3 regions of the Brevibacillus jepli genome follow, and region 1 is predicted to be linked to each of the others. Evidence: riboswitches for the same ligand, from Rfam matches in the RefSeq annotation. Region 1 holds a riboswitch; each other region holds the start of a gene.
The links. A riboswitch is a leader RNA that binds a small molecule or an ion and turns the genes downstream of it on or off. The one in region 1 is predicted to bind S-adenosylmethionine.
Positions count from the first base shown of each region.

Region 2: another riboswitch for S-adenosylmethionine. It lies ahead of AB1L17_RS28545 (methionine ABC transporter ATP-binding protein); the one in region 1 lies ahead of mtnK (S-methyl-5-thioribose kinase).
Region 3: another riboswitch for S-adenosylmethionine. It lies ahead of AB1L17_RS10980 (sugar ABC transporter substrate-binding protein); the one in region 1 lies ahead of mtnK (S-methyl-5-thioribose kinase).

Region 1 is NZ_JBFEFW010000009.1:95,436-106,347, reverse strand. It holds gene AB1L17_RS11925 (sigma-70 family RNA polymerase sigma factor) at 1-432, shown strand, start outside; gene AB1L17_RS11920 (anti sigma factor C-terminal domain-containing protein) at 441-1,613, shown strand; SAM riboswitch class I at 1,710-1,854, shown strand; gene mtnK (S-methyl-5-thioribose kinase) at 1,989-3,218, shown strand; gene mtnA (S-methyl-5-thioribose-1-phosphate isomerase) at 3,215-4,255, shown strand; gene AB1L17_RS11905 (GNAT family N-acetyltransferase) at 4,350-4,925, shown strand; gene AB1L17_RS11900 (ABC transporter ATP-binding protein) at 5,062-6,804, shown strand; gene AB1L17_RS11895 (ABC transporter ATP-binding protein) at 6,824-8,908, shown strand; gene AB1L17_RS11890 (MFS transporter) at 8,938-10,122, shown strand; gene AB1L17_RS11885 (DNA polymerase III) at 10,610-10,912, opposite strand, start outside.
Region 2 is NZ_JBFEFW010000041.1:20,772-31,683, forward strand. It holds gene AB1L17_RS28510 (peptide ABC transporter substrate-binding protein) at 1-1,481, opposite strand, end outside; gene AB1L17_RS28515 (peptide ABC transporter substrate-binding protein) at 1,906-3,534, opposite strand; gene AB1L17_RS28520 (AraC family transcriptional regulator) at 3,787-4,590, opposite strand; gene AB1L17_RS28525 (SRPBCC family protein) at 4,707-5,156, shown strand; gene AB1L17_RS28530 (peptide ABC transporter substrate-binding protein) at 5,218-6,876, opposite strand; gene AB1L17_RS28535 (MetQ/NlpA family ABC transporter substrate-binding protein) at 7,068-7,907, opposite strand; gene AB1L17_RS28540 (methionine ABC transporter permease) at 7,968-8,633, opposite strand; gene AB1L17_RS28545 (methionine ABC transporter ATP-binding protein) at 8,634-9,647, opposite strand; SAM riboswitch class I at 9,757-9,873, opposite strand; gene AB1L17_RS28550 (Ger(x)C family spore germination protein) at 9,979-10,912, opposite strand, start outside.
Region 3 is NZ_JBFEFW010000008.1:135,492-146,403, forward strand. It holds gene AB1L17_RS10950 (HAMP domain-containing sensor histidine kinase) at 1-1,199, opposite strand, end outside; gene AB1L17_RS10955 (response regulator transcription factor) at 1,203-1,889, opposite strand; gene AB1L17_RS10960 (SLC13 family permease) at 1,988-3,328, opposite strand; gene AB1L17_RS10965 (glycerate kinase family protein) at 3,385-4,569, opposite strand; gene AB1L17_RS10970 (ABC transporter permease) at 4,714-5,712, opposite strand; gene AB1L17_RS10975 (sugar ABC transporter ATP-binding protein) at 5,714-7,204, opposite strand; gene AB1L17_RS10980 (sugar ABC transporter substrate-binding protein) at 7,279-8,301, opposite strand; SAM riboswitch class I at 8,612-8,733, opposite strand; gene AB1L17_RS10985 (ATP-binding protein) at 8,934-10,187, shown strand; gene AB1L17_RS10990 (hypothetical protein) at 10,354-10,545, opposite strand; gene AB1L17_RS10995 (IclR family transcriptional regulator) at 10,823-10,912, opposite strand, start outside.

The sequences.
Region 1 (10,912 bases):
CGGCTGACACGAGATGAGAGGCTGGCAGAGGATCTGACACAGGAGACCTTTTGTCGCGCCTACTCTTCCCTGGACGATTACCATGGAGAAAAAGTACGGCCGTGGCTGTTCAAGGTGGCCTATCACGCTTTTGTAGACGGGCATCGCAAGCAAGCGAAGCGCCCGGTTACTTTGGTGCAAAGCCTCCCGGACCAGCACGATCACTCTGTTGTAGACCCGGCAGATCAGCTCGTAAACAAGGAGCTGTGGGAAATTGCCTATGACTATTTGGAGCGACTACCGGAAAAACAGCGACAAGTGATTTTACTGGCAGCGATGCAGTTTACCTACGCGGAAATGGCAGAAGTGCTTGAAATTGATTTGGCAGACGTCAAGCGTTCGTTGTTTCGGGGGAGACAAAAGATGCGGCAGTTGTGGAGGGAGGAGAGCTAGTGAAGAATATGGGTGATCATGAGCGGGAACAAAGGCTGCTCGCTTATTTGCGTAAAGAGATGTCAGGGGAAGAGGTAAAACGATTCGAGGAGGAGATTGCCGCTGACGAGGAGTACGCACAGCGGTTGGAGAGGTTGTTGCTGGGGGAAGAAATGGGTGAAGACAGTACGGAGGCAAAACAGACTGCAACGTTGTCGGCTGAAAAACAGCGTGCCATTGTTCGCCGGGGGAAATGGAAAAATCGGTTGTCCAACGCTGGATTCACCATAGGGCTTCCCTTTTTGACTGCTATGGTGCTGTTATTTTTGAATGGCTGGGTAGGGTCACTGATGCATGAAGATCTGTTCCGCGTCGCGAAGGCAATGGTTAATTTTACTCAGCCAGGTGTAAGTGTAGGCGGGAGTGGCTCGCAGGTCGGATTGCTATACGGCAATATCAGCATGGAGCTGCGTGAAAGGGTTGGAGCGGAAGAAAAGAATGCTGGCCGCTTTGAAAGCTCAAATGTGCTGTGGAACGTAGATGCTGGGCCGCAATGGCTGAATGGGGTCAGGGAGCAGAAGCTATATTTCCGTTATCCGAAAGAGGGGGCAACGCAGGATACACAGTCTTTCTCATCACCTGCCTGGACGACGATGGAGAAGCTGCCTGAGGGAACTGTTTCTCAGCTTGCGATTTCCTTCGATCGTTTCCTGACGTACGAGGAGTATTATGAATTGGTTTCACGTCATGTTCCTTCTTCGGGACAAGATACGGTTTGGTTTGCCGTAGACACAGGGGTAGAGACCAAGGAGAGTGAAGATGGAAAATTGATGTTGGGCCCGGGACGTGTATGGGGTTTTGCAGAGCATGAGCTGAATTATGGCGGACCTATTCTTGTAAACGGAGAATGGGATAGGCGGATGGCGACTTATTTGAACGAAATGAAGTACTTGTCCGAGAGAGAAGGTTTGACTCGCGAGATCGGCAGATCCTTGTTATTTCATAGGGACCCACAAATTACAGAACGATACAACTACATGCAGCAAAACGGAGTGCGAATCTACGGAGCTGTCCTCACCGGACCTACGAAAGAACTCCTGAAGCTCAAGGCTGAAAAGTCAATTACAGCAGCGCTTTTAGGCAAGGTAGACTGGTGGAATTGGGAGCGACCCGCGGCCTCGGGAATACATTACACCTACTAGTAGCAAGGTGCGAATTTTTGCACAAAAGGGTGTTGACATCGTGGAAGCGTTGGTTGTATGATTCAAACTAAATCAAAAACCGAATACGTTTTGGATACCTTATCCAGAGAAGGTGGAGGGACTGGCCCGATGATACCCGGCAACCGACATGACGCCATTCAGACGCGAGCAGCGAATGATTGACAGGCGACATGCACGGTGCTAATTCCTGCAGAAACAAAAGTGGTCTGGAAGATAAGGGGGACATCAACACGGTTCTTACACGTGACGACACGACCTCTTTTCTTCGGGAAAAGAGGTCTTTTTTTTACTCCAGGTACGCAAACAAAACAAGTAGAGATAGAGGAAAAATACGTAGAGGGGAGTTTTGTAATCATGGCATATCGCGCATTGACTGAGCAGGAAGCAGTAGAGTACGTAAAAGGAATACCGGGACTTTTTAGTGAAGGAGCAGAGCTGACCAGCCACGAAATCGGGGATGGCAACCTCAATCTGGTCTTTGACATTCAGGAGCCGGCAACCGGAAAGAGCGTCATTGTCAAGCAAGCACTGCCTTTTGCCCGCGTCGTGGGAGAATCTTGGCCGCTGACGATTGATCGGGCTCGCATCGAGAGCGAAGCACTCCGCATTCAGCACAAATACGTACCAGACCTGGTGCCGCAGGTGTATCACTTCGATGGGGAACTCGCGTTGACCGTCATGGAAAACGTCGGGGACCACATCATCATGCGCAAAGGTCTGATAGAAGGAAGACGCTATCCGCTTTTCGCGAAACAAATTGGTCGTTTTCTGGCGCAAACCTTGTTCTTCACTTCTGACTTGGGCGCGCATCCGTACGATAAAAAAGCGCTAGTCGGAACATTCATAAATCCAGAATTATGCAAAATCACAGAGGATCTCGTCTTTACCGATCCGTATGAAAATGCGCCAACCAACAATTTCAACCCGCTGATCCGTCGAGAGGTCGAGGCGATCTGGAACAACAAACCGCTGAAGCTGGAAATCGCCAAGCTGAAATACGATTTCCTCACGCGCTCGGAAGCGCTGCTGCATGGTGACTTGCATACGGGTAGTATTTTCATCACGGAAAACAGCCTGAAAGCGATCGACCCGGAGTTCGCTTACTACGGTCCCATCGGTTTTGACATTGGGGCGGTCATTGCGAATCTGCTGCTCAACTACGCAGGACAGCACGGTTTGCAAAAAGATCAAGGAGAACGGGAAGCGTATCGCGAATATTTACTGGAAACGGTCGAGGATGTCTGGAATGAATTCGTTTCGCAATTCGTTCAGCTCTGGCACAAGCACGCGAAAGAGCGCAGCGCCCATGTCGAAGGACTGTGGCAAAGCTACGTGAAGCGCGTGATTCAGGATACAGCAGGCTATGCTGGATGCAAAATCTTGCGCCGTGTTATCGGTTTGGCAGGAGTAGCGGACCTGAATGCCATTGAAGACGACCATACCCGCGCAGAAGCAGAGCGTCTGGCTCTCTCGATTGGAGAAGCGCTGATTCTCGGTCGCGGCAGCATAGACGAATCGACAGACATCACAGACATCGTTCGCACTGTGACCGAACGTTACTATCAGGAGGCTACAACAGTATGACAACCAGCACACGATTGGCACCTGTAAAGTGGGAGAATGATGCACTGGTCTTGCTTGACCAGACACGTCTGCCAGTAGAAACGATCTATTTGAACTTGACCACCTCCGAACAGGTATGGGGTTCTATTCGTAACTTGGAAGTGCGCGGCGCACCAGCGATTGGCATGGCGGCTGCTTACGGGCTCTACCTGGGCGTTCGTGGCAGTGAAGCGAGTAACTATGACGAGTTTTGGCAGGAGCTGACCAAGCAGGCTGATTATCTGGGCTCTTCCCGTCCGACAGCCGTGAATCTGTTCTGGGCGTTGGATCGCATCAAGGCTCGGGTGGAAAAAGAAAGCGGAGCGTCGATTGCCGAGTTGAAGGCGGCCGTGCTCGATGAAGCACTGGCGATTCAAAAGGAAGACGCTGAAGTTTGCAGGACTATCGGAGAGCATCTGCTCACGCTGTTGCATGATGGTATGGGAATTCTCACGCACTGTAATCCAGGGGCATTGGCTACGGCGGCGTATGGAACGGCTACCGCCCCATTTTATTTGGCAAAGGAACGCGGCTGGAATCTGAAAGTGTACGCAGACGAAACTCGTCCGGTACTGCAAGGTGCTCGTCTCACTGCTTTTGAGCTGCAGCAAGCAGGGATTGATGTGACGCTCATCTGCGACAACATGGCGGCGATGGTCATGTCTCAAGGAAAAGTAGAGGCTGTCATCGTGGGTACAGACCGCGTAGCAGCAAATGGCGATGTCGCCAACAAAATTGGTACGTATGGGGTAGCAGTATTGGCAAAAGCACACGGCATTCCTTTTTACGTAGCAGCACCTTTGTCATCCGTCGATTTGGAGACACCGACAGGCGCAGATATTCCGATTGAGGAGCGTCCAGCCGAAGAAATTACTCATGGCTTGGGCAAACAGGTAGCTCCAGACGATATCAAGGTGTACAATCCTGCGTTCGATGTGACGCCAGCGAAGTACATCACAGCCATTGTCACGGAGACAGGCATTTTCAAGCCGGAAGAGATCGGCAATAGCAAAAAGTAAACGACATCTGTTAGCGTTCGCCCTCTTGCTGGCGAGCGCTTTTTGCTCGTTTTAGCGTTTTTTAGTAAAATATCCAACAAAAGGGGAGAGTCGTATGCCGAATATTCAAAGGATAGCAATCAATGAAGACACGTACCTGAAACAGTTGGAATTAGCCGATGCTGAGGAGTTGTTTTTGCTTACGGATTCGAACCGGGAGAATCTTAGGGAATGGCTGCCGTGGCTGAATTTTACAAAGCAAGTGGAGGATTCGCGCCAATTCATCCAAGCGACGATCAATCAGTACAACGATAATCGCGGCATTAACTACGGCATTTGGTACCAAGGGCGTCTGGCGGGAACAGTCGGCGTACATACGGTGGATTGGATCAACAAAAAGACTTCCATTGGCTATTGGCTGGGTGCAGAGTTCCAGGGCAAGGGCTTGATGACAGAAGCGGTGGCGACCTATTTGGACGTTTTGATCTTCGGGTCTTGGGATTTGGAAAAAGTAACGATTCAGGCTGCTACGGAAAACTACAAGAGCAGATTGATCCCGGAGCGATTAGGGTTTCATCTGGAAGGGGTACTCCGTCGGAATGAATTCCTTTACGATCATTACGTGGATCATGCGACTTACAGCCTGCTAAAAGAGGAATGGCTTGACTGGAAAACCGATAAAAAAAGTTAGACTGAACTGTATGGGCAGATTGACAATGAAAATTCTGTAAATTACGATGGTGAGGACAGATCAAGAGGGCTGCGCGTGATTCGCAAGCCCTTTTTTTAGTCCTGCAATTAGGTTTGAATAAATAGAGGTGATTTACATGCAGACTCTTCGGCAATTATCGTGGTTTTTTCGCGCCCATTGGAAGCGGTACATCATTGGAATTTCTGTGCTGTTCATCATTGACGTACTTATGCTTTGGCCTCCGAAGCTAATCGGGGACACGGTCGATTCTATACGTAACAGTTCCCTGACAAACGCTGCCTTGACGCAAACGGTGGTCATCTTGCTCGCATTGGGTGTTAGCTTGTATGGATTGCGCTTTCTATGGCGGTACTTGTTAAATGGGGGAGCCTTGATATTGGAGCGGACGTTGCGAGAGCGACTGTTTGCCCATTTGACGAGAATGACCCCGTCATTTTTTCATCGAAAACGCAGTGGAGATCTGATGGCAGTTGCAACAAACGATATTCCTGCCATTGAACAAACGGCGAGTACAGGGGTGCTTACGCTTGTCGATGCGCTGTTCATGACCTTGTTAACGCTGGGCGTCATGGTGACAGCGATCGATTGGAAGCTGACGTTGGCTGCACTGATTCCGATGCCGTTTTTGGCTTGGTCTACTGCTTATTATGGAAGACTGCTGCATGAGCGCTTTTACTTGGCGCAGGAAGCCTTCGGAGAGATGAACGATCATGTACAACAATCGGTCTCAGGTGTTCGTGTTTTGAGAGCGTTCGTTCAGGAAAAAGCCGATGTAGAAGCATATCGCAAGGTCAGTGAAAAAACGCTGGAGCGAAATGTGAGCGTATCGCGGATCGACGCCCTTTTTGAGCCGACGATCGCAATTATTATTGGCTTCAGCTTTTTGATCGGGCTGGGCTATGGGACGTATCTGGTTTTTACCAGCGCGATTTCTTTGGGTGATTTGGTTGCGTTCAATTTATACTTGGGACTTTTAATTTGGCCCATGTTCGCCTTTGGTTGGCTGGTCAATGTGCTGCAACGCGGTGGCGCTTCTCACAAGCGTTTTACAGAGCTAATGGTGGAGAAGCCAGATGTGACGGAGGTTGCGAATCCGATCACGAACCAAGCAGCCAATACCGTGGAAGCACGCCAGTTTTCCTTTGCGTATCCGGGAACTGACAAGCCGGCACTCACCGACATCTCGTTTCGTTTGGGTGAGGGTGAAACGCTTGGGATTGTCGGGCGGACGGGAAGCGGGAAGTCGACTCTTTGCCGTGCCTTGCTGCATCAATATCAGATGAAGGAGCAGGCGCTGTTTATCGGTGGAATCCCGATTGAGGAGCTCGCGTTCGATACGCTGCGGGAAAAAATCGCCTATGTACCTCAGGAGCATTTGCTGTTCTCGCGGACGATCGCTGAGAATGTCACATTCGGTAAACCGGAAGCGACAACAGAGGACGTCATTCACGCTTTGGAGCTGGCTGAAATGAGTAGAGATCTGGCTCAATTCAGAGAGGGCTTGCAAACCATGGTTGGAGAGAAGGGGGTCACCCTCTCCGGGGGGCAAAAACAGCGCATTTCCATCGCGCGTGCTCTTCTGATGGATGCGGGGATTCTGATTCTCGATGATTCTTTATCGGCGGTTGACGCGCGGACAGAGGAGAGCATCCTCCGGCATCTGCGACAGGAGCGCGCGGATAAAACGACGATTATTACGGCACATCGCCTGTCTGCCGTACAGCATGCGCAGCTGATTCTCGTGTTGGATGAGGGGCAGATCGTCGAGCGAGGGACACATGACGAGCTGATGCTGCTCAATGGCTGGTATGCGGAGCAGTACCGCCGTCAGCAAATGGAACAGGATGTGGCCGGTTGAGAGAGGGGGAGAGCGTCTCATGAGCAAAGAAAATATATGGGGGCGTCTGACCGATTACGCCAGACCCTTTCAAAAGCAAATCTTCGGAGCGCTGTTCCTGCTCTTATTAGGAACGAGCGCTGAGCTGGCAGGTCCATTTTTAGCCAAGGTCATGATCGATAATCACATCCTGGCGATCCAGAAGCCCTGGTATCAACTGGACGAGGTACCACAGCAAGCAGAGGGCCAAGTCGCCTCACTCAACGGTACGAATTATATTCGCGAAGATGTGGCAGCGAAGACTGGTCTCGTAATCAACAGCGTTAAACAAAAAGAGGTAACCGTGCTTGCAGAAGGCACGACGTATTATTTGGTAGCGGGCAAGGTAACTCAAAACGCCGAGAAGCAAATCACCCCGATAGCACCGGAAAACGGACGGGAGCGCTTCGAGGTAACGACGAAGGATGCCTCAGGCAATCAAGCGACTTCGACAGGCATTCGGCTGACCGCAGAAGAAGTCAAGGCGATGTATCAGGGGGATGTCCTGCCCATTGTCTGGCTGTCCGTAGGCTATGGAGCACTGATCTTGCTCTCGGCTGGCTTCAACTACGTCCAGATTTTGTGGCTGCAAAAAATCGCGCAGCGCATCATTCAGCAGATGCGGATGAAGCTGTTTATCCATCTGCAAAAGCTCCCGGTTGCCTTTTTTGACAAGACGCCAGTAGGTGCGCTGGTCTCGCGTGTAAGCAATGACACAGAAGCCATTCGCGAGCTGTATGTAAGTGTGCTCGCCACGTTTGTGCAGAACGGTCTGTATTTGATCGGAATCTTGATCGCGCTCTACATCTTGCAGCCTGAGCTGGCCCTCTTCTGCTTTTTGACGGTGCCCGTGCTCGTACTGTTGGTCTACGTATATCAAAAGTACAGTTCCCGCTATTATGCGGTGATTCGGGCGAAGCTCGGTGATATGAACACGACGATCAATGAAATGATCCAGAACATGACAATCGTGCAGGCTCTTCGTCGGGAAAAAGGCGTGCAAAAGGAGTTTTCAGATGTAAACGCAGATTACTTCAAGGTGCGGATGAAGGAAATCAATCTGGAATCCTTGCTGTTGCGCCCAGCAGTAGACCTGATCTGGAAAATTTCCTTGACCCTGATCGTCTGGTATTACGGCTCGACGTCCTTTCACAGTGCGATTTCCTTCGGTGCGCTTTTTGCTTTTGTAGACTATATGGGACGTTTTTTCGAACCGATCAACATGATTATGAACCGTTTGTCGCAAATGCAGCAGGCGACGATTTCGGCGGGGCGTGTCTTCGAAATTATGGATGAGCTGCCGGAGAAGGCAGAAACCGGTGCACAGATCGAGCGCCCGCGTGGAGAAGTCGTATTTGATCATGTCTCCTTTGCCTATCAAGGTGACGATTACGTCTTGAAAAACGTCTCCTTCACCGCGAAGCCTGGTCAGACGATTGCACTGGTTGGGCATACCGGCTCAGGGAAAAGCTCCTTGATGAATTTGCTGCTCGGATTTTATCCGGTGACAAAAGGGAGTATCTTCATCGACGGACAGGATATGAGACAGATTGACACGCACTCGCTGCGCAGTCATGTCGGACTTGTTTTGCAGGACCCGTTCTTGTTTACAGGAAGCATTGGATTCAATATCCGCATGTATAATGAAACGATTACGGATGAAGAAGTGAAGCGGGCTGCAGAAGCCGTACGCGCTGACGAATTCATTTCGAAGCTGCCAGGTGGCTATGACGAGCCAGTCGTTGAGCGAGGCATGACGCTATCCGCAGGCCAGCGTCAACTGATCTCTTTTGCACGGGCACTGGCTGCCGATCCTGCCATGCTGATTTTGGATGAAGCTACGGCAAGCATTGACAGTGAAACAGAGCTAGCCATTCAGGAAGCATTGCATGTACTATCAAAAGGTAGGACGACATTCATCATTGCGCATCGGCTGTCGACGATTCAGCACGCTGACCAGATTCTTGTTCTGTCCCGTGGAGAAATCATGGAGCGAGGCACGCATGATGAACTGATGGCGAAGAACGGGCTGTATCAAAAAATGTATCAGCTTCAGCAGGGGAGTGCTTCTGTAGAGAGTGCTTAAGTAGGGAGCTAGGAAGGAGAAACAACACCATGTCACAGTCGCGCTACACCTTTTGGGTGTTGATATTGGTTGTCGGTATTGCGGGGTTAAGCCAAGGCTTGACGATCCCGATGCTGACGGTATTATTGGAAAAACAAGGTGTTTCATCCGTGATGAACGGACTCAACGCTGCTGCTTTGTATATTGGGATGGTCATGGTCAATCCATTTTTGGAAATCCCGCTGCGGCGCATCGGATACAGGGCCACGATATTGTGGGGGTTGCTGTTGGTGACGATCGCAACAGCACTCATCCCGATGTTTAACCATTTGGCAATCTGGTTCTTTTTGCGTTTATTAATGGGTGTGGGCGATAGCGGTTTGCATTACGCCAGCCAAATGTGGGTGACCAAGATTGCAGCTCCCGAGAATCGGGGACGTGATCTTTCCATTTACGGGCTGGCCTATGGAGTGGGCTTCAGTATTGGTCCATTGGGCTTAAGTGTGTTGCATTTGGGGATTTGGGTACCGTTTGGCGCTCTGCTCGCTTTGTATCTCGTTGCCTTTTTGCTATTATCCCGGATCAAAAATGAGTTTCCCGAACAGATCAAACAAACGGAAAAGAAGCAAAACAAATACGCGTTTGTTTTGCGACTCGCTTGGCTGGCGCTGATTCCTTCGTTTTTGTACGGCTTCATGGAGACGTCACTCAACGGAAGTTTTCCCGTGTATGCCTTGCGTACGGGCTTGTCCGTTGAATGGGTTTCCTTGATCCTTCCGTCGTTTGTCGTGGGAAGTATTATCTTGCAGATGCCGCTGGGGGCATTGAGTGACCGCATAGGACGCAAACAGGTTATGCTCGTGTGTGCTCTCGTAGGGGGATTGGCCTTCTTCTTATTCCCATTTGCAGGTGAAAACGTATGGCTGATGATGCTGCTGTTGGCTATAGCAGGTGCGGCTGTTGGTTCCTTTTACTCGCTGGGATTGGCTTTCTCGGCAGATATTTTACCAGCATCGATGGTTCCTACCGCAGGAATTATCGCGGGCGTCAATTTTGGTGTCGCCAGTATTTTGGCTCCGAATGTGAATGGCCTGCTGATGGACATGTGGGAGCCGTGGACGATCTTTTGGCTGATGGGATCGCTGCTTATTGTTTTTGCGGCAGCTTGCCTGTTTTTCAAACAAAAAGCAAGCCAAGAAGAGACGTATTCGATGCCGTTGCAAAAGCAGGGGTAAATACAAAGATGGGTAAGCTTCGCCAAGCTTTTGGCGAGGCTTTTATTTTTTTCGCCCAAAAAAGCATAAACGGGCATCAAGGAGGGAAGCGTATGAATAGTAAGTAGAACTGCATGATTGGAAGGGGTTACCCAATGCTGACACCATGCATTTTCAGAAGAGGCATTGCTTGGATTTTGTTTTTCGTGCTCAGTCTGGTAATCATCCCGTTTTTCTCAGATGACGCCCAGGCTCCGACACCGTCTGTACCTGCACCTGCCACTACTAATGCAACTTCCCAGCCATAGCAACTGACAAAGAGGCTACAAAAAAAGACCGGTTGATCTGAGAAAGGTACAGTCACTCACAAAAGATGAGGGGACTGTACCTTTTTCTTTAGAAAAAATGTGATTGAGCTTTTTTGATTTGAAGAAGCATGCAGGTGACAAATCGAAAATAAGGGGGGATTGCTGAAATTTTAAGGGGGTAAATCGAGATATGTACACATTTACGAATTTTCACATACGCGAATGATCTCTTTAGGTATTGACTCAAAAACCAACACTTCTGGTTTTAGATAAGGTTTTTTTAACAAGTACTCTCCTAGTGTCATCATACTATTCCAATACAATTTGATCCAATGCTCAAGAGATTCACCAGTATCAAAATCCAACGCCTCTTCAAAGGTGAATTTATTATCTTCATAGAATGATTGGTCATATATATTCATTGTAATATTCCCATCAAAAACTAAAATTTTATCCGTAAAGATAGGAAAGTAAAACGATTTAGGCTTGTGAGGCTCTATGTT
Region 2 (10,912 bases), on a different contig from region 1:
TTTTCTGGATCTTGCTCCAGCGCGGATTGGTTCAAGAGTTCTTTGTACTTCGGATTTTCCCACTTCGTATCGTTGTTTCCGCCGTCTTTTTCCTTGAACATTTCCAGGAAGTTGATTGGATCGTTGAAGTCACCCAACCAGCCAGCACGAGCGACTTGGTAGTTACCTTGGTGTACGTCTTCCAGGTATACCTTCCACTCTTTGTTTTCCAGCTTCACGTCTACTCCGAGGTTTTTCTTCCATTGGTCTTGGATTGCTTCAGCAATCTTTTTGTGGCCTTCGGAAGTGTTGAAGGAAAGAGTGATAGCAGGGAATTTGCTAATGCCTGCCTCTTTCATACCTTCATCCAGCAACTTCTTCGCTGTTTCAAGGTCATTGTCTTTGAAGAAGCCATCTTTGTTCAGCACCATGCTTGGTGGTACATAGCCTGTTGCAGGCAATTGACCAGCTTGCAGGATGTTGTCGATCAGGCTTTGACGATCGATCGCATAAGCAAACGCTTTACGGATTTTTGCGTTGTTAAACGGTGGTTTTTCTGTGTTGAAACGGTAGAAGTAAGTACCCGCGATTGGCTGAGTTGTCATTTTGCCGGAGTCTTTCAAAGCCGGGATCGCGTCAGTTGGCAACGCAGAAGTTGGAGCGCCTGCCCAGTGCAGTTCACCGTTTTCCCACATGGACAGCTCAGTATTCTCGTCCTCTACCATGGAGAATTCGATCTTGTCCAATTTTACGTTGTCTTTATCCCAGTAGTTGTCGTTTTTGGAAACGACGAGCTTGCTCTTGTGCTCCCAAGAATCCATTTTGAATGGACCGTTACCAATAACTGTTTTCGCATCAGTAGCCCATTTCTCATTGCCTTCTACTACTTTTGGGTTAACTGGGAAGTATGTTTTGAAAGCTACCAGTTCCAAGAAGAATGGAGTTGGGTTAGTCAGTTCTACTTCGAGCGTTTTATCGTCAATTGCTTTAACACCAACGTCTTCTGCTTTACCAGTACCTTTGTTGAAGGCTTCTCCGCCCTTCACATAGTACAGCTGGTATGCATAGTTAGAAGCTGTTTTTGGATCAAGAGCGCGCTTCCAGGCATATTCGAAATCTTTTGCTGTTACAGGGTCGCCATTGCTCCATTTGTTATCACGAATTTTGAATGTATATTTTTTACCGTCATCAGAAACAGTGTAGCTCTCTGCTGCTGCTGGGTGATATTTACCGTCTTTACCTACGCGAGTCAAACCTTCAAAGGTAGCTGTGATAATCGTGCTGGAAGTTGTATCTTCCGCAAGACCTGGGTCAGCTGTTGGTGGCTCGGAATGCAGGTTCAATTTCAATACTTTAGCGCCGGTTGCCGGTGCAGAATTTTCAGTCTTTGTTCCGGAAGCATTGCTATCTGCCGGTGCCGCCTGGTTACCGCCACCGCATCCTGCGAGTGCCGCACCAAGAACGAGGATAGAACTCATTGCCACGAAAACATTCTTTTTCATACAAGTAATCCCCCTTTTCTAAATCTTTTATCAATATACATGGTTTTATATATTTTTTAAATATGTTTTAGAATGATTTAATAAATTTTTATTTATTTATAAAGATAATTAACGAATTATAAAATAAATTGACCGATAAATATTTTTTCCAAAACATTCCTTTCGTTAAAATTTCAATAAAAACCGTGTAATATCAAGGTTTTTCAGAGGTGTGGTTTTCCACCCGTACCATTGATATGTTTGTTCGTTCAAACACTTTCACGTACGTTCATTAAAATTTTAATAGTGTTTTAATTTATAATTTTATAATATTTTATGTCATCGTCAATCATCATCTTGTTTTGATGCCCTCTAAAATCGTTTACAAAAAAAGAAGAGTGCCGTAGCACCCTCCTTTTTTATCGAACAAGCTATGCGCTTTTTCTTATTGAATGTCTGCCCATTTCCAGTCTACGAATCCGAGACCGTCGAGTACTACACCTTTTACATTGTCTTTTTTCACATAAGAATGCGTGTAGTAGTAGATTGGAACTGCTGGCATTTCGTCCATGAAAATGGCTTCCGCTTGTGCCAGGATTTGTTTGCGTTTTTCTGGGTCCTTTTCCAGAGCAGATTGGTTCAGCAGCTCTTTGTACTTCGGATTTTCCCATTTCGTGTCGTTGTTGCCGCCATCTTTGTCCTTGAACAGGTCCAGGAACGTGTATGGATCGTTGTAGTCGCCAGTCCAGCTGGAACGTGCGATTTGGAATTTACCTTGGTTCACATCCTCCAAGAATACTTTCCATTCCTTGTTCTCCAGCTTAATCTCTACACCGAATGCTTTTTTCCATTGGTCTTGGATCGCTTCGGCAATTTTCTTATGATTTTCAGACGTGTTGTAGGAAAGTGTCAGGGTAGGCAGCTTGGTGATTCCTTCTTCCTTCATACCTTCTTCCAGCAATTTTTTCGCTGTTTCTACATCGCCATCTTTGAAGTACGGGCTTGTTGCCACTGCCATTGTTGGCGGGATCAGACCCATTGCAGGCTCTTGATTTGCTTGCGTGATGTTGTCGATGATGGATTTACGATCAATGGCATACGCAAACGCCTTACGGATTTTCGCGTTGTTGAACGGCGGAACTTCCGTATTGAATTTGTACAGGTACGTACCCGCGATCGGGCGCGTTTGCATTTGGCCGGATTCTTTCAATGCAGGAATCGCATCAGTAGGAAGTGAGCTCAAAGGAGCTCCGGACCAATCCAGATCGTCATTCTCGAACATGGACAGTTCTGTATTCGCGTCCTCAACCATGGAGAAGTTGAGCTTGTCCAGTTTTACAACGTCTTTATCCCAGTAGGTGTCGCTCTTCACGAGAACCATTTTGCTCTTATGTTCCCATGTCTCCATTTTGAATGGACCGTTACCTACGTGTGTAGCTGCTTCGCCCGCCCATTTTTCATTGCCTTCCACCACTTTTTGGTTAACTGGGTAGTACGTATAGAACGCAGTCAGCTCCAAGAAGAATGGGGTTGGGTTATTCAATGTTACGACGAGTGTTTTATCGTCTGTCGCTTTTACGCCAACATCTTCAGCTTTTGCTTTACCCTTGTTGTATTCTTCTGCATTTTTCAGGTAATACAATTGGTAGGAGTAGTTAGAAGCTGTCTTCGGATCGAGCGCTCGCTTCCAAGCGTATTCGAAATCTTTTGCAGTAACTGCATCCCCGTTGCTCCATTTGCTGTCACGCAGGGTGAATGTATAAGTAAGACCATCTTCGGATACGTCGATTTTTTCTGCTACAGATGGATGTGGTTTGCCATCTTCGCCAATACGGGTGAGACCATCAAACGTTGCACGCAGAACCGCACTGGAAGTAGAATCCTCAGCCAATGCAGGGTCAGCAGTTGGTGGCTCGGACATCATGTTCATTCTCAATTCTTTAGGACCGCTTGCTTGCTCCTTAGAAGCATTGCCTTGCTCGCCTGCTTTCTCACCACCGCCACCGCCACAGCCAGCCAGCGCCGCACTAAGAACCAGAATAGAACTCATTGCTGCAAAAACGCTTTTTTTCATGGTGTTGACCCCCTTTTTTCTATCGGTAAAAATTCATTGAACGCTACTCAAACAATATACTGCATTTTTAGTAATATTGAAGACATTTTAAGTAAAATTAATTATGTTTTATTCAAACATCAAATTATATTAAAGGAAATAAATTTCATATTTTCATCATCAAGAAGTATGCCTCTCATAAGGAAAACTATGCAGCTGTTGGGAGACAGAAAAAGAACCCCTCCAGGCATCAGCCGAAAGGGTTCACTATGATTAAACTTGGATGCGTCGATACTCAATCGGAGCTACGCCGACAATTGCTCGAAAGTCTCTAATGAAGTGAGAGTGATCGTAGTAGCCGAGAGAGGTAGACAAATCGAGCCAATCTTCGACCGTTCCCTGGTCAATCTGCTCTGCTGCTTCATGCAGTCGATATCTTTGGATAACCGACTTCGGGCTAACACCTACATAGCGATCAAACAAGCGCTGCATCGTCCGTATGCTCATTCCGGTCAACTGTACCGCATCCTCGACCTTTAGCACGGACCGATCAGCCTGAATCATCCTGACGATTTCACTAATGCGCGCTACATTCGGGTCGGGGTTCGGCAAGTGTTCTAATAGAAAGGCTTCTACCCGTTTAACCATTTGCTCATCATCGGACAGGCTCAGCACTTCAGCTTCTAACGGCTCTGTCGTAACACCAAACACTGCTTCCAGACTCGTAGAAGTGCCGCTGAGCTTTGACACAGGTGCATTCAGAAAAGGATAAAAACCTCCCGGCGTGAATTTCACCCCGAAAACCTGACCTTGCCCCTCTAACAGATGCGAGGAAGTCGTACGGGCTACACCAAAAATGCCAGTTGCTCCTTTTTCAAACACCAGATTCACATTGGGGTGAGCCAGTACTGTTTGTGAGTAGGGTTGCTCTGTACGCAAATCCCACCGCACGATCCAGTAGTGCTGCACGAAATAGCTGATTGCTGCAGATGGCTCATATCTGACAAGCGAAAATTTCTTCTGTCCGATCAAGGCATGCAGAACACCCTTTGGGAGCTTGGCAGTCTGATTATCCAAGACGCGTCCTCCTGTCGTGTTTTTACAATACACACTACCAAAATCTTCTTATAGTAAGAATAGTAGTTGGGAGAACCGATTACAATTCCCAAATGAAAAATTCAGGAGGTAAAACGATGGATCTTCGATTTGATTTCTATATTGGTGCTACACCAGAGCAAGTCTGGCATGTCCTTACTTCCGATGAAGGCGTGCAGAGTACTTTCTTCGGTTGTACGATCCGTTCGACTTTTCAAGTAGGGGACGAGTTGGCTTATGTTGGTCCTGGAAAAGACGGTGACGAGACGGTGCATGTTTACGGAAAGTTTTTGCAGCTGGAACCAAATCGCATTTTCAGTTTTACTGAACATCCTGGTCCTACCTACTACGAGAATCATGCGGAATTGGAGTCTCGCGTCACGATTACCTTAGAACCGATTGGCGGCTGCACCAAGCTGACCCTGATCCAGGATCAATGGACAAAGAACCACCCCTCCCACGCAAGCGCCAGCAGCAATTGGCCGATGATGCTATCCGCGATCAAGACGTATGCGGAGACAGGCAAAACACTTGATTTTGGCTACTAAAAACAAAAAACAAATCCCGAGACCAGGCATTGTCCTGTCCTCGGGATTTTTGTTAGTAACGTTATTGCGTCATTTCTGCCCACTTCAGGTCAATAAATCCGAGTCCATCCACCTGAACGCCTTTCACCTTTTCACTTTGCACCCATACATCGACATCCGTGAACAGTGGGATCAGAGGCATGGCATCCATGAAGATTTGCTCAGCTTCTGCAAACAGCTGCTTGCGCTTCTCTGCGTCCGTTTCTACCGCAGCTTGCTTCAGCAGCTCTTGATAGCGCGGATCTTCCCAGCCCGTGTCGTTGTTTCCTCCTGTTTTCTCACGGAACATTTCCAGGTAGTTCATCGGATCGTTAAAGTCTGCATTCCAGCCAATACGACCAATCTCATAATTGAGTTCATGCAAATCCTGCAAGTGAACGGCGAACTCTTTCACCATGAGCTTTACTTCAATGCCAAGCTTTTGTTTCCATTGGTCCTGAATCGCTTCGGCAATTTTCTTGTGTCGATCGGTTGGATTGTAGGACAGCGTGATGGTTGGCAGCTTTGTCAGGTTAAGCTCCTTCATGCCTTCTTCCAACAGCTTTTTCGCCGTTTCTACATCGTTATCCTTGAAGTAGCCATCCTTATTGATAATCATGGATTGCGGCAGCATCCCCATCGTTGGTACTTGACCAACTTGGGTGATGTTGTCTACGATCGTCTGACGATCAACTGATAAGGACAATGCTTTACGAATCTTCACATTGCTGAGCGGCCCTTTTGTCGTATTCATCTTGTACCAATACATGGTCGCTTTTGGATGGACAACCAGCTTGCCCGCTTCCTTCAGGGATGGAATCGCATCGGTTGGAAGTCCGCCGAGCGGTTGACCTGCCCAATCCAGCTCACCGTTTTCGAACATGGACAGGGCTGTATTATCATCCTCAATCATCGAGAACTCAATGCGACCCAGCTTCACTACGTCTTTATCCCAGTAGTGCTCATTCTTTTCGAGGACGATCTTGCTCTTGTGCTCCCACGCCGTCATTTTGAACGGACCGTTGCTCACGATCGTCGCTGCTTCTTTTGCCCAGTTTGGATTAGCTTCCACTACTTTTTGGTTAACCGGGTAGTAGGTGTAGAAAGCCGTCAGCTCCAGGAAGTATGGCGTTGGATTCTCCAGCGTGACTTCCAGTGTTTTGTCATCGATTGCCTTCGCACCGAGATCGTCAACCTTAGCTTTGCCTTCGTGAATCAGCTTCGCATTTTTAATGTAGTACAGCTGGTACGCATACTCAGCACCAAAAGTCTTGTCGAGTGCACGCTTCCAGGCAAACACGAAGTCATGTGCTGTTACTGGATCACCATTGCTCCATTTGGAATCGCGGAGCGTGAACGTATACACCAGTTTGTCATCCGAGAGCTTTACATCGGACGCTACCGAATTAATGGGCTTGGAATTCTCATCGAAGCGAGTCAAGCCGTCAAAGGTAGCACGAACAATAGCTCCTGAGGTGGCATCCTTCGCAAGACCGGGGTCCGCTGTGGATGGCTCACTTGTAATATTCGCCCGAAATACCTGTGCTTTTGCATCTGCAGGCTTTTGGGCAGGCGTTGTTGTTCCTTGTGCAGGTGGGGCTGTAGTTGTCTGTCCTGCAGGCTGTGTACCTGTGGAGCATCCAGCCAATACGCTTCCGGCAACCAGCATCGCGCCAAGAAACACTTTAAAATTTAGTTTCATCTGAATATTCCCCCTTATCTATATTTTCTCATATCAACCACAATATACTCGACTGGAAAAGTCTTGAAAACGGGGTTAGGATAGATTTAACTAAATTTTATAAAAATTCATTATATTATAAACAAAAATAAAACCCGACCAGCTTCTTGAGCCAGTTGGGTTTCGTTGATCGATCAATTATTATTTTTTCTTTAGAACGCTGGAATAATCGCGCCTTTGTATTCATCTTCAATGAACTTTTTCACTTCAGGTGAGTTCAGTTCTTTCACCAGCTTTTGAATCGCTTCGGAATCCTTGTTGTCAGGACGAGCTACGAGGAAGTTCGCATATGGTGATTCTTTGTCTTCAATAAACAGAGCATCTTTGGTTGGAACGAGCTTTGCTTCCAGCGCATAGTTGGTGTTGATCAATGCCAGATCTACTTCTTCCAGAACGCGTGGCAGCATTGCTGCTTCTACTTCTTTGAACTTCAGGTTTTTCTTGTTCTCAACAACGTCTTTCACGGTACCGCTGATGCCAGCGCCTTCTTTCAGCTTGATCACGCCGTTTTTCTCCAGAAGTGCCAGTGCGCGACCGCTGTTTGTTGGATCGTTAGGCAGTGCGATAGTTGCACCATCAGCTAATTCATCCACAGATTTTACTTTTTTGCTGTAAGCGCCGAATGGCTCGATGTGTACTGCCACTACTGGCTCCAGGCTCATGTTTTGTCCTTTATTGAAGTCTTCCAGATAAGGCTTGTGTTGGAAGAAGTTAGCGTCGAGTTGTTTCTCGTTCAATTGAACGTTAGGTTGTACGTAATCGGTGAACTCTTGAATTTCCAGGTTCACGCCTTGTTCTTTCAGTTTTGGTTGAACCAGCTTCAAGATTGCTGCGTGTGGAACGGGAGAAGCGCCTACCTTCAATGTTACTTCCTGTTGTCCGCCTTGTGCGCCACCTTCAGCTGGAGCAGGTGCTGTTTCTGTTTTGCCTCCGCAAGCTGCCAAAGAAAATGCCAATACAGTAGAAAGTACAGATACGACTAGCTTTTTCATGAATGATTTCCCCCTTGCATGTATTTAGTCTTATTTTTAGAAAACCTATATGGAAAGATCCTACTTGCGGCTGAACTTGAGAACCAGACGGTCCCCCAGCGATTGTAAGATCTGTACCATCACCAGCAAAATAACAACAGTCACAATCATAACATCGGTTTGGAAACGCTGATATCCGTAACGGATCGCCAAGTCACCCAAACCACCACCGCCAATTACCCCAGACATTGCTGTGTAGGATACCAGCGTAACCGTCGTGATCGTAATACCCGCGATCAGGCCTGATCTTGACTCTGGCAAAAGAACATTCCAGACGATCTGCCAATTGGAAGCACCCATGGACTGAGCTGCCTCAATCACGCCTTTATCAATCTCACGCAAAGAGGTTTCCACCAAACGTGCGAAAAACGGAGCGGCACCGAACACCAGCGGCGGAATGGCACCAAGCACCCCGAGTGAGGTTCCTACGATCATTTTCGTCACAGGAATCAACAAGATCATCAAAATGATAAACGGTACCGAGCGCAATACGTTGACGATAAAGGATGCGATCGTATAAAAAGTGCGGTTTTGCAAAAGCTGCCCGCGTGACGTCAAAAACAGAATGATTCCCAGCGGCAAACCAATCAGGACGGTAAACAGGGTGGAAAAGCCGAGCATCGTGAGCGTATCCATCGTACCTTCGCCGATTTCAGCCCAATCCACATTTTCGAATGTCCAGTCCATTTATATCACCTCTACTTCCAAGCCACGTTGGCGCAGCATCTCGATGGTCTTTTGGTTCTGTGCAGCATCGCCTTCCAGCTCGATCACCAACTGACCATATGGCGTGTCCTTCATACGAGAAATGGTTCCCTGCAAAATGCTGAACACCGTACCGGTTTCTTGCATCGTTTGGAATAGGATCGGCTGGTACGTTTTTTCACCGAGGAAGGTGACACGAGCAATCGTGCGGTTCCCCGCGGCTTTTTCGTGCTCAACTGCTTCTCGCAGCTCAGTAGAATCCGCTACTTGTTCCACGAATTCTTGTGTCGTTGGATGCTGCGGACGAAGGAATACATCCAATACGTTACCCGACTCGACGATCTTACCTCCATCAATCACGCCAACACGATCACAAATGGAGCGAATGACGTGCATCTCGTGCGTAATCAACACAATCGTCAAGCCCAGCTTGCGGTTGATGTCCAAGAGGAGTGCCAGAATCGAGTTCGTCGTCTGCGGATCGAGGGCCGAGGTAGCTTCGTCACAGAGCAGCACTTTTGGATCATTCGCGAGCGCCCGGGCAATCCCGACACGCTGCTTCTGTCCGCCAGACAGCTGGGACGGATATTTGTCCTTATGTGCCTCCAAGCCAACCAGCTTCAACAGCTCTGTTACTTTCTTATCAATCTCTGCCTTCGGACGCTTTGCCAGCTTGAGTGGGAAAGCGACATTCTCGCCAACTGTCGAAGAAGACAGCAAGTTAAAGTGCTGAAAAATCATGCCGATTTCGCGGCGCTTTTCTTGCAGCTTCCTTTCATCCAGCTTCGTCAAATCGACGCCGTTAATAATAACTTCCCCCGAAGTAGGGCGCTCCAGCAAATTGATGCATCGGATTAATGTACTTTTTCCTGCACCGGAGTGTCCGATAATCCCGTATATTTCTCCTTTTTCTATGGAAAGGTCGATCCCCATTAACGCTGGGATGGTTTTACCCTGTACTTGATAGCTTTTATGCAAATGACGCAGTTGGATCAACACATCCACCTCCCGACCAAAATCTTTATGGCTCCTTAAAAAACGTAAAATCCCCTTTTTCATAAACGAAAAAGGGGCTGCAACGCAATGTATACGTTCGCATCCACCCTTCTCATCTATACAAGATCCACACGATCCTGTAGGAATTGGCACCGCGACGTTCATTCGAAAATGAACCGGCTGCCGGGCTTCATAGGGCCTGTCCCTCCGCCTCTCTTGATAAGAAAGATATCTACGTATAATGTTCGTTTTTTCTATTTCATGATGATACAAAACGGATTATATCCTTTTTAAAAATATCACGTCAATAGTAATAGCAGGAAAAGTTTTTTTAATCCATGACGCCATTGCGAATAATCGTTGACTTTACTTGAAAACGAAACGTGGCTTCCTTGAACATTTTTCTCCACTCGGCTTGCGTCATGTTTGCCATCCCTCTTCTATTTGCACGATACACCATCCCGAAACCAGCGGGATCGACATCCAGCCCCTGCAATTTGCGGACTATTTTTTGCAGCTCTTTTTCGATCTCTTCCTCCAATGCATGTTCCATGATTTTCATCAGCTTTGCATTCTCCAGCTTCAGCGGAAGAGTTAATTCCAATATCCGCGCATTTAATCGGATGTAAACATCAAAGACCGGGGGAGATACTTGAGTCAGCTCGATTTTTGATTGGCTGGCAATCGTGTCAAAGACAAGCTGCACATGGTCTTTTTTACTTCCGCGGCTCTTTTGCTCATCGCCAAAAATATGAGCAGGGACAGAAGTATCGTAGCTGCCAATGCTGAATTTTCCATGCATGAGCTTGATTAAAAAGGCTTCCTTGGGTGTGATCCACCCTACATAACGCTCCCCATGAAATAATGCGATACCTTTGATTTGCAGCTCATTTCCCTTTTTTGCAATGTACGGCATGATCGGGTCGATCCCTTTGTCATAATAAGCCCGAAAAAACTCATGCATGGTGGAAGACGGAATTTTTTCCCCTTCAATATTTTGCTCAATCATACGATATAGATAGATTCCGATATTGCCTTGTTCTGAATAGGGATACGTAAACATATCATAGGTTTCGCCTTCAAATACGCAAAGATAAACCCTGCTGGAAATAGAGGAATCCCGATATAACGTGTCAACGATACTGCCAAGTCCACGTTTTGCCAGGTTTTCACTATAGAGTGCGACACGAATCTGCCCGCCCAACACTTTTTTATCTGATTGTAAATTAATCCGATCCCGAATACCTTTGCTCGTTTCACCGGTG
Region 3 (10,912 bases), on a different contig from region 1:
AAACGATCAAAAACATGCTGCAAATCTTCCTTGGGAATCCCCATTCCGTAATCCTTAACCGAAAAATAAGGGCGGTCCCCTTGAATCCCTACACCCACTTCAATTTCATTTGAGCTGTATTTCATCGCATTGTCGAGTAAAACGACGAGCACTTGTTTTAGTTTTTGTTCATCGGCCATCACAGGAACCGATTCGGTGTTTGCGTCCAGTTGAAAGGACCTGCCATACGCATTGGTTAATTGCGTGATGGTGGTTTGGCACATCGGAATCAAGTCGATTTCATTTACATCTAGATTCCATTCGGCGCTATTGTTGGCGAGAAGGAGCATTTGATTGGTCATATCCTTCATGCGCACGGCCTCCGAATAGATCGCTTCAACCGACTCGGCCAGAACCTCCGGCTTTTTCGTCCCCCAACGCTTCAATAGCTTCGCATAGCTCTCTACTACGGTCAGCGGCGTTTTCAGCTCATGAGAAGCATCTGAAACGAACTGTTGTTGTTTCTCAAAGTTTTGCTGCAATAAATCCATCATCTTGTTGAAGGTACTTCCTAACGCGTGCAATTCATCCTTGGATGTGTTTTCGAGTGGTATTTTCTTAAAAATACTGCGCGCTTGAATGGCTTCCATTGTTTGAATCATCGAATTGACTGGTCGCAAAATCAGATTGCTCAGCATGCGTCCCGCAAAAAATGCAGGAATCAGCACGAACAGCGAAGCAAATAGCAGAACGTTTTGCAGCAGGTTCAAATTCTCTTGCAAACCCGCAATACTTTCAATCACTTCTAGCGTGACAATTTTGCCATTCTTCCAAATGATCGGGACCTTGACGTATGCGTATTTCGCTCCGTTGACATCGAAGACACCTTCACTCGCTTTTCTTTCAAAGAGGGGCTTAGGTGCCGGAATTGGTTGCGTGCTGTCTACTTCCTGCGTGACGAAGGCCCGTGATTGCTGATCGATAACACGGATCATACCGTTCGATGGCAAATACGGCTGCAGCAGCGTAGCAGTGTCGAATTTTTCCACACCAGGCTGATTGAGGCCGCTCTGGATGTGCAGGACCTCTCGTTGTAGACGATCCAGCTCCCCATCTGTTGTCACTTTGTAGAACACGAAGTAAATGAAGCTGTTGACCATGAGCAACAGAAGCAAGAGTGCGACCGTCGAGAACAAATGAATTTTATTTTTGATTTTCATAATCTACCCCTTCAGCATATAACCAACGCCTCGTACTGTATGCAAAAGCGGGGCTTCATACCCTTGGTCCACCTTTTTGCGCAAGTAACGAATGTACACGTCAACGACATTCGTGTCTCCGAAGTAATCAAATCCCCATACGTGTGTGAGAATCTGTTCACGATTCAGAACTTGGTTTTTATTCTGCATCAGATACAGCAACAAATCGAATTCACGCGGCGTCAGCTCGATCTGACTGGTGCCTCTCGTGACTTCCCGCGATTTTTCATCCAGGCTTAAATCCGCTACTTCTACCTTCGAACTGGCTTCCACTTTCTTTGTCATTTGGGACAGGCGGAGGCAGGAACGGATGCGAGCCAGCAGCTCTTCGATTTCAAATGGCTTCGTGATGTAGTCATTCGCACCTTGATCAAGCCCATTCACTTTGTCCACGACCGCATTTCGGGCCGTCAATAAAATGACTGGTGTCGCGGAATCCTTGGACCGAATCCGGCGAAGCACTTCTATGCCTGACAAGCCAGGCAGCAGTACGTCGAGCAAAATCAAGTTCCAACCGCCTTGCGTGTATTGTTCCATCGCTTCGAGCCCTGTTTTGGCGATCTCGCTCTCGTATCCTTCATATTCCAGCTCTAATTGAATCACACGAGCAATTTTCTCTTCATCTTCCACAATTAATATTCGCTCCGACATGTAATCCTCCTAAGCCATTGCATCCATTATCCAGTTGAGTTTAGCAAATATTGACTGTGGATCAAAGAGTAATCCGTACGAAAGATATAATTTTTTACTTATATCGATAATCCCACCCATTGCCAGTACGCGTAATAGAAGACAACCATCAGGATCGCGTGAGCCACACCTGCATACATGCTCAACCGCAGCAAATCCTTGGGCAGAAAGGTCTCTTTGCCGCTCTCCTGGAACATGAGCAATGCTTTGGAGCTGACAGGAAAGGTCAAGCAGTAGTTCATGCCGACGATTCCTAAGAACAACACGGTCACTTCATTCAAATCAAGGCTGCTCGCAAAGTAGAGAAGCGGTGGAACGAGAATGACTGCTCTCGTCGTATGCGATGTAATGTACAGATGCGACGTCAGTGTCAGCAAAGTAATAACGACAATGATCAGAAGCGACGATTCCCCTTCCATCTGCTCGGTAATCGAGAACAGCTTCTTCATGATCCATTCTGCCGCGCCGCTCTCCAGCAACGACTTACCAAGTGCAATGGCTGCCCCTACAAACAGAATCAGGTTCCACGAGACAGACTGCACGCCATCCTTCCATTTCATGACACCCACATTCGGCAGTGTCAAAAGAAAGGCACCGACGACTGTCGTGGTAGCAATCTCGATTCCGTGAAAACGTTCTGTCAGCCAGAAGATGACCATCGCCCCGATCACGGCTACCGTATATTTTTCGTTGCGGGACAAGGTGAGGGAGAGCTTTTTGCTCGTGAGTGGGCGCTGCATCTCTTCTTTGGTAAGAAACAGAGCCAGAACAATCCGGCAAGTAACGATGCTGGCCACTACCCCAAACGGCAGTCCCCACAACAGCCACTCCGCGAAGCTAATCCCTTCCCCATTGAACTCCTTCAGCATATCGAGTGCGATAAAATGGGAGCCCGCTCCGATCATGGTGGAGCTGGTCGATACTAAAATAATCGTCGGAATCAGGATCGCCATGGCTTTCGTAATTTGTTTGTTCCCGATTTCGGAGGTCAGCGAGTGGAAAACAGGCAGTAGCACCGCTGCGCGTCCAGAGGTAGATGGGATAAAGAAAGCGAGAAATTGAACGACGACCGTCAAGAGCCAAAACAAGCTTTTTACATTCTTCGCGCGGCTCACGACCAGATCTGTGAGTTTGCCTGCCAAGCCGGTCACTTGAAGAGCACCGCCGAGAATGAACGACCCAATCATTAACCAAATGACATCGGAGGCGAGCGAGTCGAACAAAATTTCCTGGTCAGCCGTCCCTGTCACGACCAGGAGTAACACAGATCCAATCGCTACATAGGCTGAGTTCAGCGAGGTTGTCGTCCACAGGATCACCGCGACGCAAAAGCCGAACAAGCTCCATTTCGCTTCAAAAGTCAGGGAAGAAGGCAGCATAAGCAGTAATTCAACGAACATAATCAAGGCAATTGGAAGGACCCAGGCAGGTCTTTCCTTTGCTACAGTCTGTGCACTCACGATACTTGCTCCTTCGCCATTAAACGATTTGCGAGCTGCAGGCCAACCATGATGGTTCTCATGGAGCTTTCCGAGCAATCAGTCAGCCATTTCTGGGCATGCAAGAACGCTTCTTCCAACGTAGACGGCATCGGCAAAATACTCGTGTACGCATCAATGCCATGCTCATAATTGAGTCGGGCACCTTTGCCAACAGTCCCAACCAATGCCACTACCGGCAGGGCATGCTTCTTCGCCCGCTTCGCCACTTCCACTGGAATTTTTCCTCGCGGTGTCTGAAAATCAATGCTTCCTTCCGCCGTAAACACAAGGTCCGTCTCCTGAAGCATACGATCCAAATCAATGTACTTCATGATGATGTCGTAGCGTGGATACAGATTCGCACCCGTCAGCGCATGCAGTCCAGCACCCAAGCCTCCCGAAGCGCCACTACCCGGCATTTCTCTAACATCCATTCCGAAGTCCCGCGCAATAACAGCTGCGAACTGTTCGAGTGCTTCTTCCAGCTCAACGACTTGCTCAGGAGTTGCTCCTTTTTGCGGGCCAAACACGCGTGCGACCCCGTTTTCCCCACACAGCTTGTTAAACCAGTTGCAAGCCACATCGATTTGCACCTGCTTCAGTCTTTTGTCCATGCCAGAAACGTCGATTTTCGCTACGTTTGCCAGCGAGATTCCGCCTTCAATGCGGATTTCTTGACCGTTTGCATCCAAAAATTTTGCGCCAAGTGCTTGCGCCATACCTGCCCCGCCATCGGAGGTTCCTGAATCACCGCAGCCTAGCAAAATACGATTTGCCCCCAAGTCCAGCGCAGCCTTGATTAATTCACCCACGCCATGTGTCGTTGTTTTGCGCGGATCACGCAAGCTTCTTGGAACCAATCGGAGTCCGGCCGCTGCCGCCATCTCGATTACAGCGGTTTGACCTGTCGTCTTTGATCCGAACACTCCGAAATGGGAGGAAACCTTTTCTCCTACTGGTCCTGTTACTTCCTTATCAATGATCGAACCATTCGTAATTTTCACAATCGCTTTTGTAAAGCCTTCTCCTCCGTCAACCATCGGCAGCGTTTGTACTTGGGAGAGCGGCAGCACGCGCAGGATTCCTTCTTTCATGCACTCTGCTGCTTGCTCGGCATCTAAACTTTCTTTAAAGCCCGAAGGCACTACGAGTATACGCATAAAAACAACATCCCTTCTCTTTATCTGAATTTGCTTTCGCATTTGTCTCACTTGTGTAAGACCAATACTAAGCTCCAAAAAAGAGAAGGGAATAATAGGAAGATGAGAAATTGATGAGAGAAAAGCAAGAGGAACGTTACGAATCTAAGCGTTTCGTTTTCTGCGCAGCTGATAATACGTCACAGCCAGTGCAAGCGCCAATACCGTTCCTTTAATGATATCGTAAGCGTAATACGGCAGATTGAGCATCGTCATGCCGTTGAGCAATACCCCAATCAGAATCGCTCCGACAAATGTACCGAACACGTTTGGCTTCCCTGCCCCAAAAACGGAGAAGCCCACGAAAGCAGCCGCTACCGCATCCATCAGCATAGAGCCCCCGCTATTCACTTGGCCAGTACCAATCCGCGCCGCCAAAAGCATCCCGCCCAAGCCTGCAAAAAGAGCAGAGAGCACATAAGCCAAGGTACGATAGCGATTCACGGGAATCCCCGACAGACGGGCTGCTTCCAAATTACCGCCTGTCATGTACAGCATCCGCCCCTGTCTCGTATAGGTCAAATAAACATGCGTAATCGCGACGAGCAAAAAGGTCAAAATGACAGGTACCGGAACGGAGAGAATTTCTCCTTGGCCCAGCCAGAGGAACCACTCCTGGAATTTGCCCGGAGCCTGCGTGCCGTCTTGCATCGGCATGTTGGCGTAGATGGAATACCCTTGGGAATACGTCATATGAATGCCGTTTACGATGTAGAGCATTGCCAGTGTCGCGAGCAAATCAGGAATGCGGATTTTTACGACGAGAAAAGCATTGACCAGCCCGACGAGCAAGCTGAGTACAATCGGTACAACCAATGTCGTGAAGATTCCTTGCTCATACCAAACCATCATGGAAGCAGAGACGACCGTGGTCAACGAAACCGTCGAGCCCACAGACAGGTCAAAGCCCCCGACAATTAGCGAGAACGTAACACCAATCGCAACAAACGTCACAATCGAGATGGACCGTAGAATGTCCGTCAAGTTGTCGTACGTGAAGAAATACGGGTTGGTCAGACTGAATAACAACATGACAATGACAATGACTGCAACCGTTCCGTATTTGTATACAAAATCAAAAAGGCTAAACTTTTTATCTGCCACGTTACTCACCTCCGCTTGCGTAGTACATAATCAGTTCTTGCGTTGCTTCCTCGCGACTCAGTTCCTTCACGATCTTACCCTCAAACATGACGAGAATCCGGTCTGCAATCCCGATGACCTCCTGAAACTCGCAGGAGAAATACAGGACGCCCTTCTTCTGCTCCGCCAGCCTTCCGATCAGGCGGTAAATATCGCTTTTTGCGCCAATATCCACACCTTTTGTCGGCTCATCAAACATGAAGATGTCCGAGTTCGTATCTAACCATTTTCCGATCGCGACTTTTTGCTGGTTTCCGCCGCTGAGAAAACCGACCAGCTGCTTGATATCGGCTGTTTTCACACCAAGACGCTGCACGAGCTCTCTTGCGTTCGCCGTTTCCGCCCCTCTTTTGATGAAACCTAGCAAGGATTTCTTTTTCAACGAGGCGACAGACAGGTTGTTCTGCACGGACTCCTCTACAAAAATCCCTTCCTTACGCCTCTCCTCCGGGACGAGCACGATGCCTGAATCAACGGCGTCTTTGGGCGAGCGTAGTTGGATTCGTACGTCATGTAGTCGGATCGCACCAGCCTTTGCCTCATCCGCACCAAAGAGCAATCGGGCGAGCTCAGTCTTCCCTGCTCCGACCAGACCGACGACACCCACGATCTCTCCCGCGCGTACTTTCAAATCGACCCCACGCACTTTGCCACCAGCAACTCCGGACACTTCCAAAATCGTCTCGCCAATCGGCACCGCAAGCTTCGGGAACTCCTCGTCGAAGCTTTTGCCCAGCATGTTCGCGATCACTTCGTCCATATTCGTCGCAGTCGTCTCTGAGGTCACGACATGCTGACCATCGCGCATAATCGTGATCCGATCACAGATTTCAAAAATTTCCGGCAGCCTGTGGGAAATGTAAATGATGCCGACGCCTGCTTTTTTCAGCTGTGCAATGATTTGGAACAGTCGCTCGCTCTCCTTGGTGCTCAACGGCGCAGTCGGTTCATCGAAAATAACGTACTTGGCTTTTTGTACGGTAGCCCGTGCGATCAAAATCAATTGCTTTTCCGAAAGCGTACATTCTTCGACCAGCATCCTCACCGGAATGGAGAAGCCGAAGCTTTGTAAAATCTGCTCCGACTCGTTGTACAAGCTCTGCCAGTTGATCAGTCCTTTGGTTTTCGCCTGGACAATTTGACCCGCCAGTATGTTTTCGGCGACGCTCAAATACGGGATCAAGGCGGTGTCCACTTCCTGATACACACATTGGATGCCCAATGCTTTGGCGTCCTGCGGAGATTGGATCGTCACAGTCTGGCCATCGATGGTGATCGTGCCGCCATCTGCCTGATACGCTCCCGTGAGAATTTTCATCAGGGTGCTTTTTCCTGCGCCATTGGCACCGAGCAGTGCATGAACCTCTCCTGCGCGCACCTCAAAATCGACGGATCGCAGGGCAGGAACCCCGGAAAACTGCTTCGTCATCCCTTTCATTTGCAATGTGGACATTTTTCACACCTCCTGTATAAGGAAAAATCCCGTTGATAGATACGAATCAACGGGAACAGCCAATTTTGACGCGCTTACTTACCCCACTCTTTTACGTATTGGGACAGGTCGCCCATCGTTACTTTTTTATCCTTCGGCAGGTCTTCCTGTTTCACCAGCACTGGATTCAGCTTCACGTTGTCTGGCACTTGCTCGCCTTTGATTTTTTGGAACACGGTTTGGGCATGAATGCGCCCGATATTGGATGGGTCTACCGCTGCTGTCGCAGTCCACGGAGAGTTTTCCGCCTGAATCATTTGCAGATCCTCATCGCTCAAATCGATGGAGTATACTTTGATTTCCGTACGGCCTGCTTGCTGGATGGCACGAGTTGCCCCTTTGGCAAATTCATCCCAAGCTGCCCATACTGCTGTGATGTCGCCTTTGTTCGGGTATTTTTTCAAGATGGCTTCCATCTGTGTTTGCGTATCGAGTGCCGTATTGTTGGTCGCAGAACCGAATGCGGCGATTTCTTTTATATCTGGGTACTTCTTCTGGAAAGCTTCATACGTGACTTGGCGTTTTTCCATTGGCGCAAAGCCCGCTACCCATATTTTTACGATGTTGCCTTTGCCGTTCGTATCTGCAGCCAGCTTCTCCAGGCTCAGCTCAGCCAATTTGTTGTCATCCTGCGCCACAACTGGCACGCCCGGAATGTTGATGTCTGTATCAAACAGGACGACCGGAATTTTTCTATCCACAGCTTTTTGTGTACCCTGCTGCAAGGCTTCTGCCGTACCATGGTCGATCAGAATGCCATCAAATTTTTGATTCACGGCCGCATCGAGGTTGGACGCCATTTTTGCCAGATCGGTATCTGCATTAAAAACGGTCAGCTCGCCGCCGTTTTTCTCGACCTCTGTCTTCACACCATTGATGTATTGGGCAGAGAATGTCCCTACATTTTGACGCATGATGAGTGCGATTCTCTTCGCCTTCTCCCCCGAAGCGCCTTCGGTCGTACTTCCGGTTCCTGTTGCTGCTCCGCCACCGCATGCCGTTACGAGAACTGACGCAGCCAATACAAGTGAAGTAATCAGCCCTAGTTTCTTTTTCATTTTGATGTTCCCCCTTTTTCTTTTCAAAATCCTCGTAGAAGAAGCGCATTTCCAGTCCAAGCGCCTCTGGAGCCCGCCCCAGCGCAGGAAAAAATGGCGGGGAATTTCAGCTTCACTTATGGGCTACTTCCTTGAAACTTCTACGTTTGAAGCGCTCCCGCCATTTTTTCCTGAGCGGACAGTCAATCCCACAGCAGGGCGTAGGCCGAAGCGTAGACTGGAAATGCGCTTCTTCCCCACTTCCCCACGTTAGCTACGCAAAAAATCCTCTTCCACAGAGAAAGAGGACAAAAATCGACAAGATTCTCGCCTCTTATCTGTCAGGTATTTCTACCTGTTGGAGTTAGCACCTTGGCTCGAAAGAATCATCATCTCTCGCGCTAGGTTGCCGGGCTTCATAGGGCCATTCCCTCAGCCTTCTCTTGATAAGAGTAGTGTTTATTTTCAAAACGTTTGTATTAGTATATACAGAATATAATCCGGGCATTACCCATCTGTCAACTAGGTTATACAAAGAATTTCTAGATATTTATTCCAATTCTCACTGTAAATACGAGAGGGATTTTGTTGTGTCTTGTCGAATTATCGTAGATTGATACAAGCCTAGCAAATTTTTGCGATGGGGATGCTACATGAGTCTATTAAAAGAAGTCATTCTGCAATGGTTTTTTGCGATTATTCCTTTTGTGTTTTTCAACATTTATTACCGCGACAAAATGAGGAACTACAGCCGTTCGTTTATCATCATTACCAGTTCTGCCTGCATGATTCTTGCGATGACCTTTGCCCCGAGCGTTACTAACGGCATGATTTTTGATATACGGCATGTCATCATCCTGTTCGGACTGGTTTATGGCGGTATTGAGGTTGCCTTGCTCCTTCTGATCGAAGCCTTGGTTTATCGGTATTATCTAGGCGGCCAAGGAACATGGGTTGCGATGCTGATCCTTGCCGTAAATTTTTTGTTGGCACTCTTAATTTACAAGCACTACAAAGCCAGTTATCGGAAAACACTGTATCTTTTTATGACGAGTGCGATTTTTTCCAGTGTTGCTTTGGGGATTACTTATTACTTTTTCCCGACCTATGTATCACAAAATCTCGTCTACTATACAGTTCTCATTCCCATTCAAAACTTTTTCGGGCTCTGGCTATTAATGTCGCTTTTCAGCAAATGCGTTTCGGATAAGGAGCTGTTCATCCGCCACGCGCAAAATGAAAAAATCCAGACGATGAGCCACGTTGCCGCCTCGCTCGCACACGAGGTACGAAATCCGTTGACAGCAGTCAAAGGCTTCTTGAAATTGATACAGGAATCTCCGGAAAATTTGGTAAAAGTCGATCAATACATTCGCATCAGTCTGGACGAAATCCAACGGACAGAAGCCATCTTGACCGAGTACCTTGCGATTTCCAAGCCGCTCAAGGAACGGCATGAGCTGATTAATGTTTGCGAGCTTTTGCATGCCATTCGTGAAGTGATGCTCCCGTTTGCCAATATGTATAACGTAGAGCTGGAGCTGCAAGCCTTTGAGAAACCCGTGAAGATCAAGGCCAACCCAGACGAGTTCAAGCAGGTGCTCGTGAATTTCATCAAAAATGCAATCGAGGCCTGCTCAGATATTTCGGACGGAAAAGTTACCCTCGGCTTGCTCATTGAGCGAAACAAAGCACTGTTGGTCATCAAGGATAACGGTGTCGGCATGGATGCAGGACAGATCAGCCGTCTCGGTACCATTTACTTTTCTACGAAATCGAGTGGGACCGGTCTTGGACTGACTTATTCCTACCATGTCATCCATGCGATTGGTGGATCCGTTAATGTATCAAGCAAACCACGAGTAGGGACCAAGTTCACCATTATGCTCCCGTATAAGGCACAGTAACTGCATGCAGGTTTTGCAGTGGAACTGTGCCTTTTTCCGTTTATACAAAACAAAACACCAGGAGTCTCCCCCTGGTGTCTCTCTTGATTAGTGTGGCAGCCACTCTCCTGTAATGGCATCGATTTCTCCACGGAAGATCGAGTTTTTGCTTTATGTCGTTTGATGATTAAAAAACAAATCTCCAAATGATATCGACAGCCACACTAATTGTGAGAACCATCATTTTTTGGGAAAAGGTAATCTTGGCTTCTTTTCCATTTATCCATTTATAGGAAGTTTGCAAGCCTAGTAGAATCATATACCCGCCTACATAAGCAAAAAAAATTCTGAATAGCTCTGTTGCAATAATCCAAGCCATTTCTCTAGCCCCTCCAGTTAATTCTTGTTGCACTCACCGTATTTCTTTGGGGAGCAGGATACGATCTATTTGATCGATAATGATGAAATTAAATCTAAAACTTCAACTGCAAATCTCGATGTAAAAACCTCCCAAAATTTGATACAAATACATTTTTACAATATATGTATAAAAGATGTCAATATATTTTTTATTTTTATTAATTTATCACTTATTTTGTTTAGTATTATTAACAAAATCTATAAGGTGAAAAGAGCAAAAAAAAAGGCCAGCCGGCCTATGACAGGCCGCCTAGCCGTTGCGAAGTTTTGTGAGCGACATCCTTCACCCGTTCAATCAAATACTGGAGCCGTTCCTCCTTCAAATC